DNA from 4 places in the Novosphingobium sp. PP1Y genome. Region 1 is predicted to be linked to each of the others. Evidence: riboswitches for the same ligand, from Rfam matches in the RefSeq annotation. Region 1 holds a riboswitch; each other region holds the start of a gene.
The links. Region 1 has a riboswitch for cobalamin ahead of PP1Y_RS14795 (TonB-dependent siderophore receptor). Riboswitches for the same ligand answer to the same signal wherever they lie in the genome.

Region 2: linked by a shared signal. The riboswitch ahead of PP1Y_RS00935 (TonB-dependent siderophore receptor) and the one ahead of PP1Y_RS14795 (TonB-dependent siderophore receptor) in region 1 are both predicted to bind cobalamin.
Region 3: linked by a shared signal. The riboswitch ahead of PP1Y_RS19170 (DUF1636 domain-containing protein) and the one ahead of PP1Y_RS14795 (TonB-dependent siderophore receptor) in region 1 are both predicted to bind cobalamin.
Region 4: linked by a shared signal. The riboswitch ahead of cobW (cobalamin biosynthesis protein CobW) and the one ahead of PP1Y_RS14795 (TonB-dependent siderophore receptor) in region 1 are both predicted to bind cobalamin.

What each region holds. Positions count from the first base shown of each region.
Region 1 is NC_015580.1:1,828,126-1,831,797, forward strand. It holds gene PP1Y_RS14790 (cell wall hydrolase) at 1-1,153, opposite strand, end outside; cobalamin riboswitch at 1,415-1,612, shown strand; gene PP1Y_RS14795 (TonB-dependent siderophore receptor) at 1,706-3,622, shown strand; gene PP1Y_RS14800 (ABC transporter substrate-binding protein) at 3,619-3,672, shown strand, end outside.
Region 2 is NC_015579.1:143,335-147,006, forward strand. It holds gene PP1Y_RS00920 (hypothetical protein) at 1-308, opposite strand, end outside; gene PP1Y_RS25075 (hypothetical protein) at 561-806, shown strand; cobalamin riboswitch at 1,041-1,287, shown strand; gene PP1Y_RS00935 (TonB-dependent siderophore receptor) at 1,464-3,590, shown strand; gene PP1Y_RS00940 (PepSY domain-containing protein) at 3,596-3,672, shown strand, end outside.
Region 3 is NC_015580.1:2,782,688-2,786,359, forward strand. It holds gene PP1Y_RS19160 (histidine phosphatase family protein) at 1-427, opposite strand, end outside; gene cobT (nicotinate-nucleotide--dimethylbenzimidazole phosphoribosyltransferase) at 424-1,440, opposite strand; gene PP1Y_RS19170 (DUF1636 domain-containing protein) at 1,437-1,844, opposite strand; cobalamin riboswitch at 2,022-2,217, opposite strand; cobalamin riboswitch at 2,277-2,486, shown strand; gene cobO (cob(I)yrinic acid a,c-diamide adenosyltransferase) at 2,652-3,269, shown strand; gene ggt (gamma-glutamyltransferase) at 3,428-3,672, shown strand, end outside.
Region 4 is NC_015580.1:2,096,511-2,100,182, forward strand. It holds gene PP1Y_RS16065 (HoxN/HupN/NixA family nickel/cobalt transporter) at 145-1,191, shown strand; cobalamin riboswitch at 1,267-1,505, shown strand; gene cobW (cobalamin biosynthesis protein CobW) at 1,689-2,726, shown strand; gene cobN (cobaltochelatase subunit CobN) at 2,734-3,672, shown strand, end outside.

The DNA.
Region 1 (3,672 bases):
TGCCCGGCTGGGCGATCCAGCGGCCGCTATTGGCGTATTGCGGCTTGATGTCGCCGGTTTCGGGCAGCTTCTGCGCCCGGTAGAGTGCTTCGCCGCCGCGTTCGCGAATGGCGCTGGAATAGATCGGCGCGGGCGCGGTCTTGGCGGCGGCTGTCTCGATCGGGCTTGCCGCGGCAGTCGGCGCTGCCCCTTGTGCATCGAACCGGCGCTGGATCGCCACCGGATCGAGCGTGTCTGCCGCCGCCATGGTGGGCGAAGCGGTGTCGCGGGGGTGCGGCGCGGCTGCCGGTTCGCCGCCCAGGTAGGCGAAGCGGAAGGCGCCCGGGCGGCCCGCCGCGCCATGGAAGCTGTAGAAGCGATGCGCCCCGATGGTGCCGAGGTAATCGAGGCTCGCAGCCCAGTAGGGATGGACCTGCACGGTGTGGTAATGCGTCGCCAGGCCGACCGGGGCATAGACGTAGCCCGACAGCGCGGCGCGGGCGACCTGCATCGCCCGGTCCCAGAAATAGCGCGAAGGTTTGCGTGCGAGCGAGCCGTCGCAGGTGAACGAGAACTGGCAGCCGGTGGAGCGTTCCGATCCTTCGTAGACCACGCCGCACACGGTATTGGGATAGGCCGGGTGGGCCACCCGGTTGAGCACGACCTGCGCAACCGCACGCTGGCCGGCTTCGGCCTCGCTTGCGGCTTCATAGTATATGGCGGCGGTCATGCACTGCAGCGCGCGGGTGCGGTCGATGCCGCTGGCATCGATGGTGAGCGGGCGGGCAGGGGCGCGGGCTTCAGGGGGCGGTGCGGCCGCGTCCCCGGCGTCGGAATGGATGCCTTCGCCCACCTTCAGGGGCGCGGCTTCCTGTTCGAGGTAATAGAAGGCGGAGCCGGGAAAGCTCGATCCGGCGCGCTCGAAGGGCATCGGCTCGGGGGTCTGCGCCTCGGCCGTGGCAGCGGCGATGGTGAAGCGGTCCCAGTGTCCCGGTGAGGCGAAGGCGGGCAGGGCGATGGCGGCAAGGCCTGCAGCAGCCACGCTCCAGCGCCGCTGCAGATGGGCGCGGTGCGCATGCCGGTTCCTGCGCCCGCGCTCGAACCGGGCCGCGAAGTCGCGTGGGCGCGCCTCGCTTTCGCCGATCAGGGCCATCAGGGCAGGTGGCTCGGTCACTCGGTTCCTTTCGCTCGCCTTGTCAAAGTGCGCACCGTCAAAGTGCGCACCGTCAATGTGCGCCACTTCAACGTGCGCCCCGTCAACGTGGCTCGTCGGCGCATCCTGCGCCTAACCCGCCTATCGATCCGGCGCATCCGCTCCGTGGTCGCCGTCCCGAAGCGACACACCGCCGCCTTGTAGCCTTAACCGGTAAACAAACCGGTTGCGCGGGCAGGTACTTGCGTGGCCGTGCTTGCAAAGCCTGCAACACCGCAGTATCCGCCCGGCCACGTCACGGGTTGTCCGGCTTGCCGGACCTAAGAGGGAAGCCGGTTCGATTCCGGCGCTGTCCCCGCAACTGTGACCGGGGAGTTCCGTCCCGATTGGCCACTGGTGTCTTGTCACAAGGATGCCGGGAAGGTGGGGCGGCGCTATGATCCGGGAGCCAGGAGACCTGCCAGTGATGGTCGTTCCGCGCCGGGCGGGTTGGACCGGAATGCAGCGAGTCATGCGCCGTGAAGGCGCGGCCTCAGCCACGAGCGACGCTTCGTTCAGGTTGGAGGTTTGTACGTGAAGTATCTGTATCTGCTCGGCACCGCGCTTGCCGTGTCCACACCCGCTCTTGTTTCCCCCGCTCTTGCCGATGAGGCCGATGTCGCGCCGTTCGTTCCGCTGGGCGACGCGATCACGGTGATCGCGACCGGCAGCGCGCTGCGCGTCGATCAGGCGGGGCAGCCCGTCAGCGTCGTCGGCAGCGAGGAGATCGATTCCATCCAGGGGCCGGACGTCGCCCGCGTGCTGGAGCGCCTGCCGGGCGTGACCTTCAGCCGTAACGGCAGCATCGGCGGGACGACGAGCCTGTTCGTGCGCGGCGCCAATTCCCAGCAGCTTCTGGTGCTGGTCGACGGCCTGCGCGTTGCGGACATTGCCGCGCCCAGCGGTGGGTTCGATTTCGGCAACCTGATGACCGGGCCGGTCGGCAGGGTCGAACTGCTGCGCGGCTCGAACTCGGTCGTCTGGGGATCGGAAGCCATCGGCGGCGTGCTGGCGATCACCAGCCGCGACGTCAACGGCGTCGAGGGCTCGGCAGAGTATGGCGCGCGCGACAGCTTCGACGGGCAGGTTTCGGCCGGGCTTTCCGGCGAGACTTACGGCGTCAACCTCAACGGCGGTTACATGCGCACCGATGGCATCAGCCAGGCGGCGTCCGGTACCGAGGCCGACGGCTTCAGGCAGTGGCGGGCCGGTGGCCGTGCCCACGTCGATCTGGTGCCGGGCCTTACCGCCAGCGTGGTGGGCCGCTTTACCGATGGCACGCTCGACCTCGATGGCTATCCGGCGCCCGATTACACTTTCGCCGATACGCCCGAGTACCAGAAGACCCGCGAGCTGGGCGGCCGCGCGGGACTGACGTGGACCGGCGATGCGCTCACGCTCGATGCAGGCTATCAGGTTTCGGACACCCGCCGCCGTTACTACGACCCGACGATCTCGGACCAGTTCAATTCCGAAACGCAGGGCCGCAGCGAAAGGGCGGAGCTGAGTGGCTCCTACGACGCCACCGATGCCGTCCGGCTCGACTTCGGGGGCGCCCATGAATGGTCGCACATCAAGTCCGACGATTTCCTCTACGGCTCGCGCATTCGCGCCGACGCGGAACTGACGAGCGTGCACGGCCTGCTCGGCTACTACGGCAATCTGTTCAGCCTGGCCGCGGGCGTGCGCTACGACGACCACTCCAATTTCGGCGACAAGTGGACCTTCGGTGCCAACGGCAGCGTCACCGTGGCGGCGGGCTGGCGCATCCGCGCCTCCTACGGCGAAGGCTTCAAGGTGCCCACGCTCTATCAGCTGTTCTCCGAATACGGCAATCCCGAGCTGATGCCCGAGCGCAGCCGCAGCTACGATGCCGGGATCGAGTATGGCGACCGCAACGGCCCGCTGCACTTCGCGGTCACCGGCTTTCGCCGCGACAGCCGCAACCTGATCGACTACGTCTCGTGCTTCGGATCGAGCGATGCGCTTTGCGGGGATGGCCGCTACGGTTTCTATGCCAATGTCGGGAAGGCCCGCGCAACCGGCGCCGAGATCGAGTTGGGCGCCCGGGTTTCCGAGCGACTGCGTGCCAGCGCGGTCTATACTTACGTCAAGTCGGTGAACCGCACGGCCGGCGATCTCAACCGGGGCAACGACCTTGCCCGCCGTCCGCGCAATGCACTCACCGTCTCGGCCGACTGGGACGCGCCGCTTGAAGGGCTGACGCTGGGCGGCGATATCCGCATGGTGTCCGACAGCTACAACGACAATTACAATCTGACCCCGCTGGACGGTTACGTGACCGCGACCTTGCGGGCGAGCTACACGATAGCGCAGCGCTACGAAGTCTTCGCGCGCATCGAGAACCTGACCGATGCCGATTACACGACGGTCTCGGGCTACGGCACGCCGGGCCGCTCGGCCTATGCCGGGGTTCGGGTGAAGATGTGACCCTGTCGCTTCCCCCGCAGTCCGGGAGGACCGGAGGGAAGCATCTGGCG
Region 2 (3,672 bases), on a different replicon from region 1:
CAGGTACCGTCGGCCTGTTTGCTCACGATTGTGTAACCGGTGCCCGTCATGCCGAAGCAATAAGTGCCGCCCTCGGTGATCACGGCTTCGGGGCGGCCATCTCCATTAAGGTCGCGGACGGACTCAATTTGCCCCGGCGAGTAGCTGGGCGTTCCCGGATCGCCGCAGGCTGACCACTTACCGGCCGCGAACTTGAAACCGGCCGCACGAAACGCGGCAGCGCGATCTTTCGGAGTGAGAGTAGATTGGGCCAGGACCGGCGAGGCGACAAAGATCGAGAGTGCAACAAGAGCAAGGCGAATCCGCATGCGAACCTCCGTCATCGAAGCCCGGCCTTCATAGCATGGCGTTCGAACTGAGCTGAAGCGAATCGAGCTTCAAAGTGCGCGACGTCAGAAGCCACCAAGACGGTGGCAAATGTGCCCTGTGCCGGCCGGAAGCTCACCTTTCCAATTGTCGGGCGGCGAAGATCGGCGCATGTTCGCGGACGCGGGGACCGCCATTCCGGCAACAATCCGCCCCGCACTAGCGTTGCTGTGATCCAGCTACTGGAGGCGAATATGGCCAGTCAGTGCGTTGCATTTCGTGATTCAAAAGGTGGTCTCCACGCCGGTCTCGAAGAGGCTACCCTCAAGGACCTTGCTGCAGTGCTCGGCCGCGTCGGTGACGAAGGCGGGATGACTGCCGGCGTTGCCAAGCTCGTCTTTGACAAGCGCCAGGAAATCGAACGCATCCTTGCCGAGCATGACCGACTGGTCGACATGGTACCGCCCAACGGGAACGTAGAGCGGCTCCACGTGCTTTGACTTTGCCCGGGCCGCTTCTGCGTCAACCTGCAGACGAGCGAATGTTCCCGGGTTAGGTACACAGATACGAAGCCTGGTCGGACAGTCGATGGCGTGAGAAATTCGGCGCCTGATCGACCGACAAGGGGTAGGGAACTGCCATTCCTGCATTTTTTGCCGCGCGAGAACAGGGCTTTAGTTCCTCTTGCCAAGGTTGATTGCCTCGAATAGAGCGCTCCTGCCTCTCAAATTCAGGGAGGCAATGATCGCGTTGGTGCCCCCGAAAGGGAGCTTAAAAGGGAACGCGGTGAGAGGGGCCTGCCCCTCGAATCCGAGGCTGTCCCTGCAACTGTAAGCGGCGAGTGCGATGCACATTCGCGGCGGGCCAACAGGCTCTGCCGCAGCCACTGGGCCGGACGCAAATTTCTGCGGGGCCTGGGAAGGCCGTGCATCGCGCGATGACCCGCAAGCCAGGAGACCTGCCAGCGTCCGGTCGCTCTTGCCCTGGTCCAGGGGATGGCCGAGGCACGGTGAAATCCGTCTGAGCGACGCATGTGCGGCGAGGGCCGCATCGACCCAAGCGGCGGCGCCCGGGGCGTCGTGCCGTTGCGCGGGTCGACCGTTCGCGCGGACGCCCTCGCCAGACGTCGATGACGCCGGACAGGGTTAAGTTTTTACATGACGACTTCCAAGTTTGTGCTGTGCGCAGCGCGCGGTATTGCCGTATTTTCCTTCCCCATGCTTTCTTCGGCCGCGCTCGCCGACGAGGCCGATTCCGCAAACACCATCCTGGTGACAGGGCTGCGGGCAGAGACCAGCCTCGATACCAGAAGCAGCGGCAGCCGACTGGGCCTGACGGTGTTTGAGACACCGGCCAGCGTCGAAGTGCTCGACGGCGACGCGATTCGGGCGAGGGGCGATCAGTCCATCCAGGAGGCGGTCAGCCGTGCCACCGGCCTGACTTTTCAGGGCACACCGGGCAACGGTAACACGGCAATGGCGGCGCGCGGGTTCTCCGGGCAGGGCTCGGTGCAACTGCTGGTGGACGGCACGCGCCTCTTCGTGGCCTCGGGTACGCTGACCTTCCCGGTAGATCCTTGGACGGTCGATCGCATCGACGTGCTGCGCGGGCCGAGTTCGGTCATTTCGGGCGAAGGCGCGATCGGGGGAGCGATCAATGTCATCATGAAAAAGCCGGTGACCGACCGCACCGTGGCGCGTGCGCGCGTGGCCTATGGTTCGGACAATGCGATACAAATCGCCGGCGATGCGGCCGGCCCGATCGGCGGGGGCCTGTCCTATCGTCTGGCCGCCAGTTCCACTCGTTCCGATGGCTGGCTCGCTCGCAATAGCGACAACCGCAACCTCGCCATTTCCGGTGCACTGCGCTGGGATGCCAGCCCGACGCTAAGCTTCACGCTCGCCTCCGACTATGGCGACGTCGATATGCTGCCCTATTTCGGCGCGCCGCTGAACGAGGGCAAGTTCGACAAGCGCTTTCGTTTCATCAATTTCAACATCGCGGGCAGCAAAGACCATTTCCGTGACAGCTGGACGCGACTGACGGCCGAGTGGCATGCGTCGGACGCGATTTCGCTGCGCAACTCGGTCTACTACCTCAGTTCGAACCGTGACTGGCTCAATGCCGAGAGCTATCGTTTCTCCGCCGCCACCGGGCTGGTGACGCGCGGTGACTATCTCAACATCATGCACCGACAGGATCAGATCGGCGATCGCGGGGATCTTACTGTCCGCACGCCGCTGGGCGGCGGCGTTGAGAACACCCTGCTGGTCGGCTTCGATCTTAACCGCGTCAAATTCCGCCATCTCAACAACTCGCCTTACGGCGGCAGTTCCATCGTCGATCCATTCGACTTTGAGCCCGGCGGCTTTATCACCGCGGTGCCCACGACCCTGGGCTTCCGCACCTTGACCACGCAGCACTCGGTGTTCATGGAAGACCGGCTCAAGCTGAACGAATCTGTATCGCTGGTGGGCGGTTTCCGGCAGGACTGGTACGACCTGCAGCGTATCGACGCACGGATTCCGGTGAACGGCTTTCGGCGCAACTACCACAGTACCTCGGGCCGTTTCGGCGTAGTGCTGAATCCGACGGTCGATACCGCGCTCTATGGCTCCTTCACGGTGGGCACCGACCCGATCAGCACGCTCGTCACCACGTCCAATGTACAGAAAGACTTCGGGCTCTCACCCGCGAGGCAGTTCGAGGTGGGCGTAAAGCAGCGTCTTCTCGAGGGACGTGGCTCGGCCTCGATCGCGCTTTTCGATATCGAGAAGCGGCGCCTGCTCACTCCCGATCCGGAAAACCGCCTGATCACGCAGCAGGTCGGCAAGCGCACGTCGCAGGGCGTCGAAGCGACGCTGGCGCTGCAGCTGACCGATGCCTTCGGGATCGAGGCCAACGGAACCGTCCTGAAGGCGCGGTTCAAGGATTTCGGCGAATTCGTGAATGGGGTCGTCATCGACCGGGCCGGAAACACGCCGCCGGGGATACCGACGAAGACCGCCAACATCTCCGCCAACTGGCGCGTCGCCGAACCCCTGCAGGCCCGCGTCTCGGCCCGCTTCGTCGCGCCGCGCTGGACCGACAACGCGAATACCCTGCGCGTGCCCGGCTACGAGGTGGTCGATCTCGGCCTGCGATGGACAATCAGCGACAAACTGGCAATCGACGGTCGGGTGAGCAATGCCTTCGATAAGGTGTACTCGATCGGCAGCAATTCGTCGCAATGGCTGCTCGCAGCGCCCCGGCGCTTTGACGTTCGCCTCGACATGAGCCTTTAGTCGCCATGACGCGCCCGGCTCTGGTGAAGGCTGGCCTGCGGTGGCTTTACTTGCTCCATCGCTGGTTGGGCATCGCTGCCTG
Region 3 (3,672 bases), 950 kb from region 1:
TCGAGCCGCCATGGGCCACCACGAGGCAATTATCGCGGATATCCGCCAGTGCTTCTCCCACGCGAGAGACGAGAGCCGACCATGTCTCGCCTTGCGGCGGAGGATAGGCATCCGGATCGTCCCAGAACCGGGCAAGCGCGTCACCGTGCACTTGCTGCGGAGGCTGTCCGTCCCACGCACCGAAATCAAGTTCACGCCAGCGCGGGTCGATTTGTGCTGCGAGACCGCGCTGCGCCGATATCTCCCGAGCCGGAAGCCATGAGCGGGCAAGGTCCGAACAGCGAACCTGCTTGCAGGCAACAGCGCGAGCACGTTCAAGGCAGGCGGTAATGCCGCAAGCCAGCGGCGGCTCGTCGAGGTGGCCGAGCATCAGGCCGGGTCGCTGCGGAGCTCCGTGCCGCATGAGGTGCAGCATGAAGCTCGTCATACAACGCCTGCGACCCTGGCTTCGGCGAATGTCGCCATGCCGTTGTGCGCAGCAATTGCCGAGCGCACAAGCTGCGCCGCCACCGCTGCACCGGTGCCCTCGCCCAGCCGCATCCCCAGTTGCAGCAGGGGGGCAAGGCCAAGCCAGTCCAGCAACCTGGCATGGGCTGCTTCCATGGAGCAGTGAGCGGCAAGGCAGTGCGCTGCGAAACGCGGCTGATCGACCACCAGCGGCGCTATGGAGGCGCAGACGATGAACCCGTCGAGCAGCACCGGAATGCGCTTGATCCGGGCAGCAAGAATGGCCCCGGCCATTGCAGCAATCTCGCGCCCTCCCAATCGGCGCAAGGTTTCGAAAGCATCGGTGCAGCGGGCACCGTGAAAGGACAGGGCCTGTGCGACGACGGACTGTTTGTAGGCGATACCGTCCCTGTCGAGACCCGTTCCGGCACCGACCCACTCGGCAGCTTTGCCATTGCAGGCCTGCGCACACAGAGCGGCTGCGGGTGTGGTGTTTCCTATCCCCATTTCGCCCACGAAAAGCAGGTCCAACCCCTCTTCGACGACCGCAGCCCCCGTATTGAGCGCGGCCAGGCAATCTTCCTCGCTCATGGCAGGCTGTTCGACGAAGTCCGCCGTCGGACGGTCCAGCTCGATCGGCACGATGACCAGTTCTGCACCGCAAGCGCCGGCCAGGGCATTGATAGCCGCCCCGCCCGCCGCGAAGTTGGCGACCATCTGCGCGGTCACTTCGGGCGGATAGGCACTGACCGCCCTTGCGGCGACACCGTGGTTGCCGGCGAAGATCGCCGCACGGATGCGCTCCAGCACCGGTCGTTCCCTCCCCTGCCACGAGGCCATGAAAATCGCGATGTCTTCCAGTCGACCGAGCGAGCCCAGCGGCTTGGTCAAGGCGTCCTGGCGCAACTGTGCGGCGGCCTGCGCGACCTTGTTGGCCTCGGGCAGATCCAGGAGCGCTGCGGCAAAGGCTTCGCGGCTTTCGAACCGGATCATGTGCACAAGAAGCCTTCTGGCGGGGTGCGGGTGATGAAGTGCCCCTTCACGCCCTGCGGCCAGTTGCGATAGGGGACGACGCCCTCTTCGCTTTCGGCATGTTGCGCAGCATAGCTGAGAATCGCGTGCGCGGCCTCACGGTCAGGGGCGAAGTCTCCCAAGACATATCCCATCTTGCCGGGCGCCCGGATATGCACGGTGCAGAAACGCTTGCAGGCGAACAGGCACGGCATTTCCTGAACGCTAACGGCGGCCAGCGCTGGATCGCCTGCCTGCACCTCGCGCATCACGGAGGCCAACCGCGCACCGCCGCGCTCGCCGTGTTCGTCCTCACGTTCGGTTTCGGAATGGCGACAGGTCGAGCAGACCACAACCGAGGCGTTTGCGTCGACTGCACGCAGCATCAGCGTAACGCTCCCGAGCGCGGACGACAAAATGACATCAAGAGCATGGCGGCGCTCCCTCCTTGCAAACGGCTCCAGCCCCACCGGAATCCCAACCGGCGAGACGATGACTGTCGTTGCGCGAGGGGTGACCCCGCCATAACGGGGCCCTCGAACACCCGGTGCGCCCTGCCCGGATGAAGAACGACTGCGGCAGGCAGGTCTCCTGGCTCACGGGTCAGCGCCGCTCCGGCCGCCTTCTCAGGACCGGCTTTGGGTCCCAATGGCGAAATGGCCGGATGGCTCGCCGCTTACAGTTGCAGGGGCAGCCCGGGACTTGCACCCGAATTCCCTTTTGATCCCCTTGCGGGGAACCTGTCGCAGCCCGGCAAGTATCGCGCAGTCGTGCCCTTCGCAAGCGCAATATGCTTGCAGGCAGACTTGCCCTGGCCTATCCGCGGGGCCGTAACGGGTGCCCGCAAGGGCTTAATCGGGAAGTCCGGGCAGCGACGTCTTCGCTGCATCTGCGGCACTGCTCCCGCAACTGTGACCGGTGAGCGCATCGCCACTATGCCATTGAACGGGCACACCCTGTTCGAGAAGGCGGCGAAAGGCGCGGCGATCCGGAAAGTCAGGAAACCGGCCCGCTACCGTCGTTCCTTCGCGCGGGCGGGATGAACCGGGCGGACGAGGGCCTCGCATCCTGCGGGCAATCCCTTGGCAAACGACAATCGTGCGTGCGTCGAAGAGGAAACCCGAGTGAATGCCAAACTTGCCGGACTCTCCTTCGCCCCGCCGCATGCCACCCCCGAGAGAGGCCAAACCGCTATGACCGATACCGAAAATCTCGCCGAAGAAGACCGCCGCCACAAGGAACGGACCCGCAAGCTCAAGTCCGTAGTCGATGCGCGCATTGCTGCAGCCAGGATCGACAAGGGGCTGGTGCTCGTTCTTACAGGAAACGGCAAGGGCAAGTCCTCCAGCGCCTTCGGCATGGTGGCTCGCACGCTGGGCTACGGGCGCACGGCGGCGGTATTCCAGTTCATCAAGAGCAAGGTCGACGTGGGCGAACGCGCTTTCCTTTCCGTGCAGCCGGGCGTCACCTGGGAGAACTGCGGCGAGGGCTTCACCTGGGAAACCCAGAACCGCCAGCGCGACATTGCCGCTGCGCAGGCCGGGTGGACCAAGGCAAAGGCCGCGCTGGCCGATCCTGAGATCTCGCTCGTCGTGCTCGATGAACTGACGTACCTCATCAATTACGGCTACCTCACGCTGGAAGAAGTCCTTCCTGCGATCAGGAACCGGCCGGAGATGCAGCACGTGGTAATCACCGGGCGCGCGGCCCATGCCGAATTCATCGAACTGGCCGACACGGTGAGCAGGATCGGTGACGAGAAGCACGCTTTCCGCAATGGCATCAAGGCGCAGCCGGGGATCGACCTCTAGCCAACGGCAGCGCACTGCAAGCAGAAATGTCCTCGCCGCAAGGCCCTATACCTGCCGGACGGAACTGTTAGGTTCCGTCCCGGCGATCGCGCGAGTCCCTGACTGAAGGGGCCATCGCCGCGACAAGATCGATTGAAGCTACCCCGCGGAGAACCCTATTGCGCCGCCTTTTCCTGTCCGTCGGCCTTGCCGCACTGACACTGACGACCATTTCCCAGGCCAGCGTTTCCCAGGCCAGCGTTTCCCAGGCCAGCGTTTCCCAGGCCAGTCCGCCCCCTGCAGCAACCGTCGAGCAGACCGCACGGGCCGAAGTACCGGAGCGGGAACAGGCCGGGTTTGCAAAGCATGCAATGGTCGCGGCGGCCAATCCCCTCGCTGTGAAGGCAGGGGTGGACGTGCTGCG
Region 4 (3,672 bases), 270 kb from region 1:
GTCTGAGCGACGAACCTGCGGTCGGGGCCGCAGCGGAGCGGCGTGTCGACCGGCCCTGGCGTCCGGTTGCCTGCGCCTTCCGGCCGTTCGCCAGAGCGGTTCGTCCCGGCCTTGTCGCAAGACGCCGGAGGACGATTTCGCATCATGGCTCAATTGCCGCATTCTGTTCGACCCAACCTGCGCCGCCGGATAGGCTGGCTTTTCGGCCCGCTCGTGGCCGCCAATATCGCCGCCTGGATCTGGGCTTTCTCGCTGTTCCACGATCAGCCGCTCATGCTCGGCACGGCCCTGCTGGCATGGGGCCTGGGGCTGCGCCATGCCGTGGACGCGGACCATATCGCGGCCATCGACAACGTGACCCGCAAGCTGATGCAGGACGGTCAGCGCCCGATCGCAGTCGGCTTCTGGTTCGCCATCGGACATTCCGGCATCGTCACCATCGCGGCCATAGCCATTGCCCTGACGACGAGCGCACTGACGCAGTTCGAAAGTCTCAAGCAGGTCGGCGGTCTCGTCGCGACCTCGATCTCGGCGATCTTCCTGTTCTCGATTGCCGCCATGAACCTGATCATCCTGCGCAACGTGTGGAAGACCTTCGCCCATGTCCGTGCCGGGGGCGCCTATGTGGAGGAAGACCTCGACATGCTGCTGGGCAATCGCGGGCTGATGGCGCGCCTTTTCCGGCCGATGTTCCGCCTCATCACCCGCAGCTGGCACATGGCTCCGCTGGGCTTCCTGTTCGGGCTGGGTTTCGACACCGCGACCGAAGTGGCCATCCTGGGCCTTTCGGCGGGGCAGGCGGCGGACGGGCTCTCCATCGGCACGATCCTCGTCCTGCCGGTGCTTTTCGCCGTGGGCATGGCGCTGATCGATACCGCCGACGGCGTCGTCATGCTCGGCGCCTATGAGTGGGCTTTCGTCAAGCCGATCCGCAAGCTCTACTACAACATCACCATCACCCTGATTTCGGCGCTTGTCGCCATCGTCATCGGCGGGATCGAAACGGTCGCCCTGATCGGCGATAAGCTGGGCCTCACCGGCGGCCTGTTCGATATTGCCGGCGAACTGGGAGAGAACTTCAACAGCCTGGGGTTCGGCATCATCGGCCTTTTCGTGCTGTGCTGGCTCGCCAGCTTCGCGATCTACCGCTGGAAGCGCTTCGACGATATCGAAGTGCGCATCTCGGCATGAGAAGCGGTCCTTAGGCGATTGGCTTGGCGGTCGATCTGTTCTAGGGCCTCGCTTCGAAGCACGGATCGATTCTGTGCTTCGAATGATCGCGCCGGTGCCCCGAAAGGGGCTTAATCGGGAATGCGGTGCGGGAAGGTCTCTCCTTCCCAAAACCGCGGCTGTCCCTGCAACTGTGAGCGGATAGCGAGATGCACACGGTTCCCTTCCTCACGCGAAGGGCCGGCCACTGGATGAAGCCGCAAGGCGATCCGGGAAGGCGTGCATCAAGCAGTGACCCGCAAGCCAGGAGACCTGCCGGCGCACCGGTCGCTCTTGCCTTGATCCAGGGGATGGTCACGGCACGGTAATTCTTCCGTCTGAGCGACGAAGCTGTGCGGCTGGGGCTGCACGAACGCGCGGTAACGGGTGCCTTTTCGCGCCCGCCCGTCGCCGCGCGTCGGTCGGATTCGCTCCCGGCAAGCCCCGCCGTTGTCGCCATGGCGCGTGGGGAATTGCCGATGCCTGACCTGTCCAAGGTCCCTGTAACGATCATCACCGGTTTTCTGGGCGCGGGTAAGACCACGCTCATCAGCCATCTCATCCGCAATGCCGGCGGTCGCCGCCTGGCGGTCGTCGTCAATGAATTCGGCACGCTGGGCGTCGATGGAGATATCCTGAAGTCGTGCGCCATCCCCGACTGCCCGGCAGAGAACGTCGTCGAACTGGCCAATGGCTGCATCTGCTGCACCGTCGCCGACGACTTCATCCCCACTGTCGAGAAGCTGCTGGCGCTCGAACCCCGGCCCGATCACATCCTGATCGAAACTTCGGGTCTCGCGCTGCCCAAGCCGCTGCTCAAGGCTTTCGACTGGCCCGCGATCCGCAGCCGCATCACTGTCGACGGGGTGCTTGCCCTTGCCGACGCTGAGGCCGTGGCCGAGGGCCGGTTCGCACCCGATCTCGCCGCACTCGAGGCGCAGCGCGCGGCCGACCCGGAAATCGATCACGAGACGCCGCTGTCCGAAGTCTTCGAGGACCAGCTCGCCTGCGCCGACATGGTGCTGCTGACCAAGGCCGACCTTGCCGGCGCCGAGGGCCTTGCCCGCGCGCGTGAAGTCATCGCCGCCGAAGCCCCGCGCCCGGTCCCGGTCATCGAACTGAGCGAGGGCGTCGTCGATCCGCGTGTGATCCTTGGCCTTGGCGCTGCTGCCGAGGACGACATTGCCGCGCGTCCCTCGCACCACGATGGCGAGGACGATCACGAGCACGAGGATTTCGACAGCGCCGTCATCGAACTGGGCGAAATCGCCGATCCCGCTGCTCTCACCGCACGCATCGAAACACTGGCGAGCGATCACCGGGTGCTGCGGGTGAAGGGCTATGTCGCGGTAGCCGGCAAGCCGATGCGCATGCTGGTGCAGGCGGTCGGCGCGCGGGTACGCAGCCACTACGACCGCCCCTGGCGCCCCGGTGAAGCGCGCCTCACGTCGCTGGTCGCCATTGCCGAGCACGATCACCTCGATCCCGCTGCGATAAGGGCCGTGCTGCAGGGCTGAGGCCGCGATGCACGTCATCTTCCGCGAGACCCACGGGATCGAGGAAGCCTCCGTTCCGCAGGATCTGGGGCAGGCTCCGGCCGATCTCGTGGTGCTGTCGTTTTCGGACAGCGACCTCGGCGCTTTCGCTGCCGGGTGGCGCAGCGCGCGCGATGCGGGGGACAGTCCGCCCTCGCTGCGCCTCGCCAATCTTGCGGCACTGACGCATCCCTTGTCGGTCGACACCTATGTCGAGCGCACGCTGGCATGTGCGAAGGCGATCCTGGTACGGATCATCGGCGGGCTTCCCTACTGGACTTACGGCCTGCAGCAGGTGGAGGCGCTGGCGCGTTCGCGCGGGATCGCGCTGGCCGTGCTGCCCGCAGACGGGCGCGAGGACGAAAGGCTCGATGCCGTCTCGACCGTTCCGGTTTCCACGCTGCGCGAACTGACCCGCCTTTGCGATATCGGCGGCGCGGTTGCGGCGCGGGCAGCTCTTTCACGGCTCGCGCAAGCGGGCGGCCTGCTGGCGGACGGCAAGACGGGTTGCGAAGTCCGGGCTATTCAGGCGCTGCCGACTGCCGGGGCCTGGCTTCCAGGTGAAGACACGGCCTGTCCGGCGGCCTTTGCCCTGACAGCATCCCGCCCGCGCGTGCTTCTCACGTTCTATCGATCCTATCTCAGCTCCGCCGATCTCGATCCTTTCGAGGCACTCCACGCGGCCTTGCGCGCACGCGGTTTCGATGTGCTGGGCCTTTACGTGCCCTCGCTGAAGGCCCCTGAAGTTCGCGGCTGGGTGGATCGCTGGGTGCGGGCGCTGCAGCCCGCGGCGGTGATCAATGCGACCGCTTTTTCCGCGCGTGACGATGAAGGCGCGACGCCGCTCGACGGCGCCGGTGTCCCGGTGTTCCAGGTCGCGCTGGCGACGAGCGGGCGGCAAGCCTGGCAGGATGCCTCGCGCGGTCTG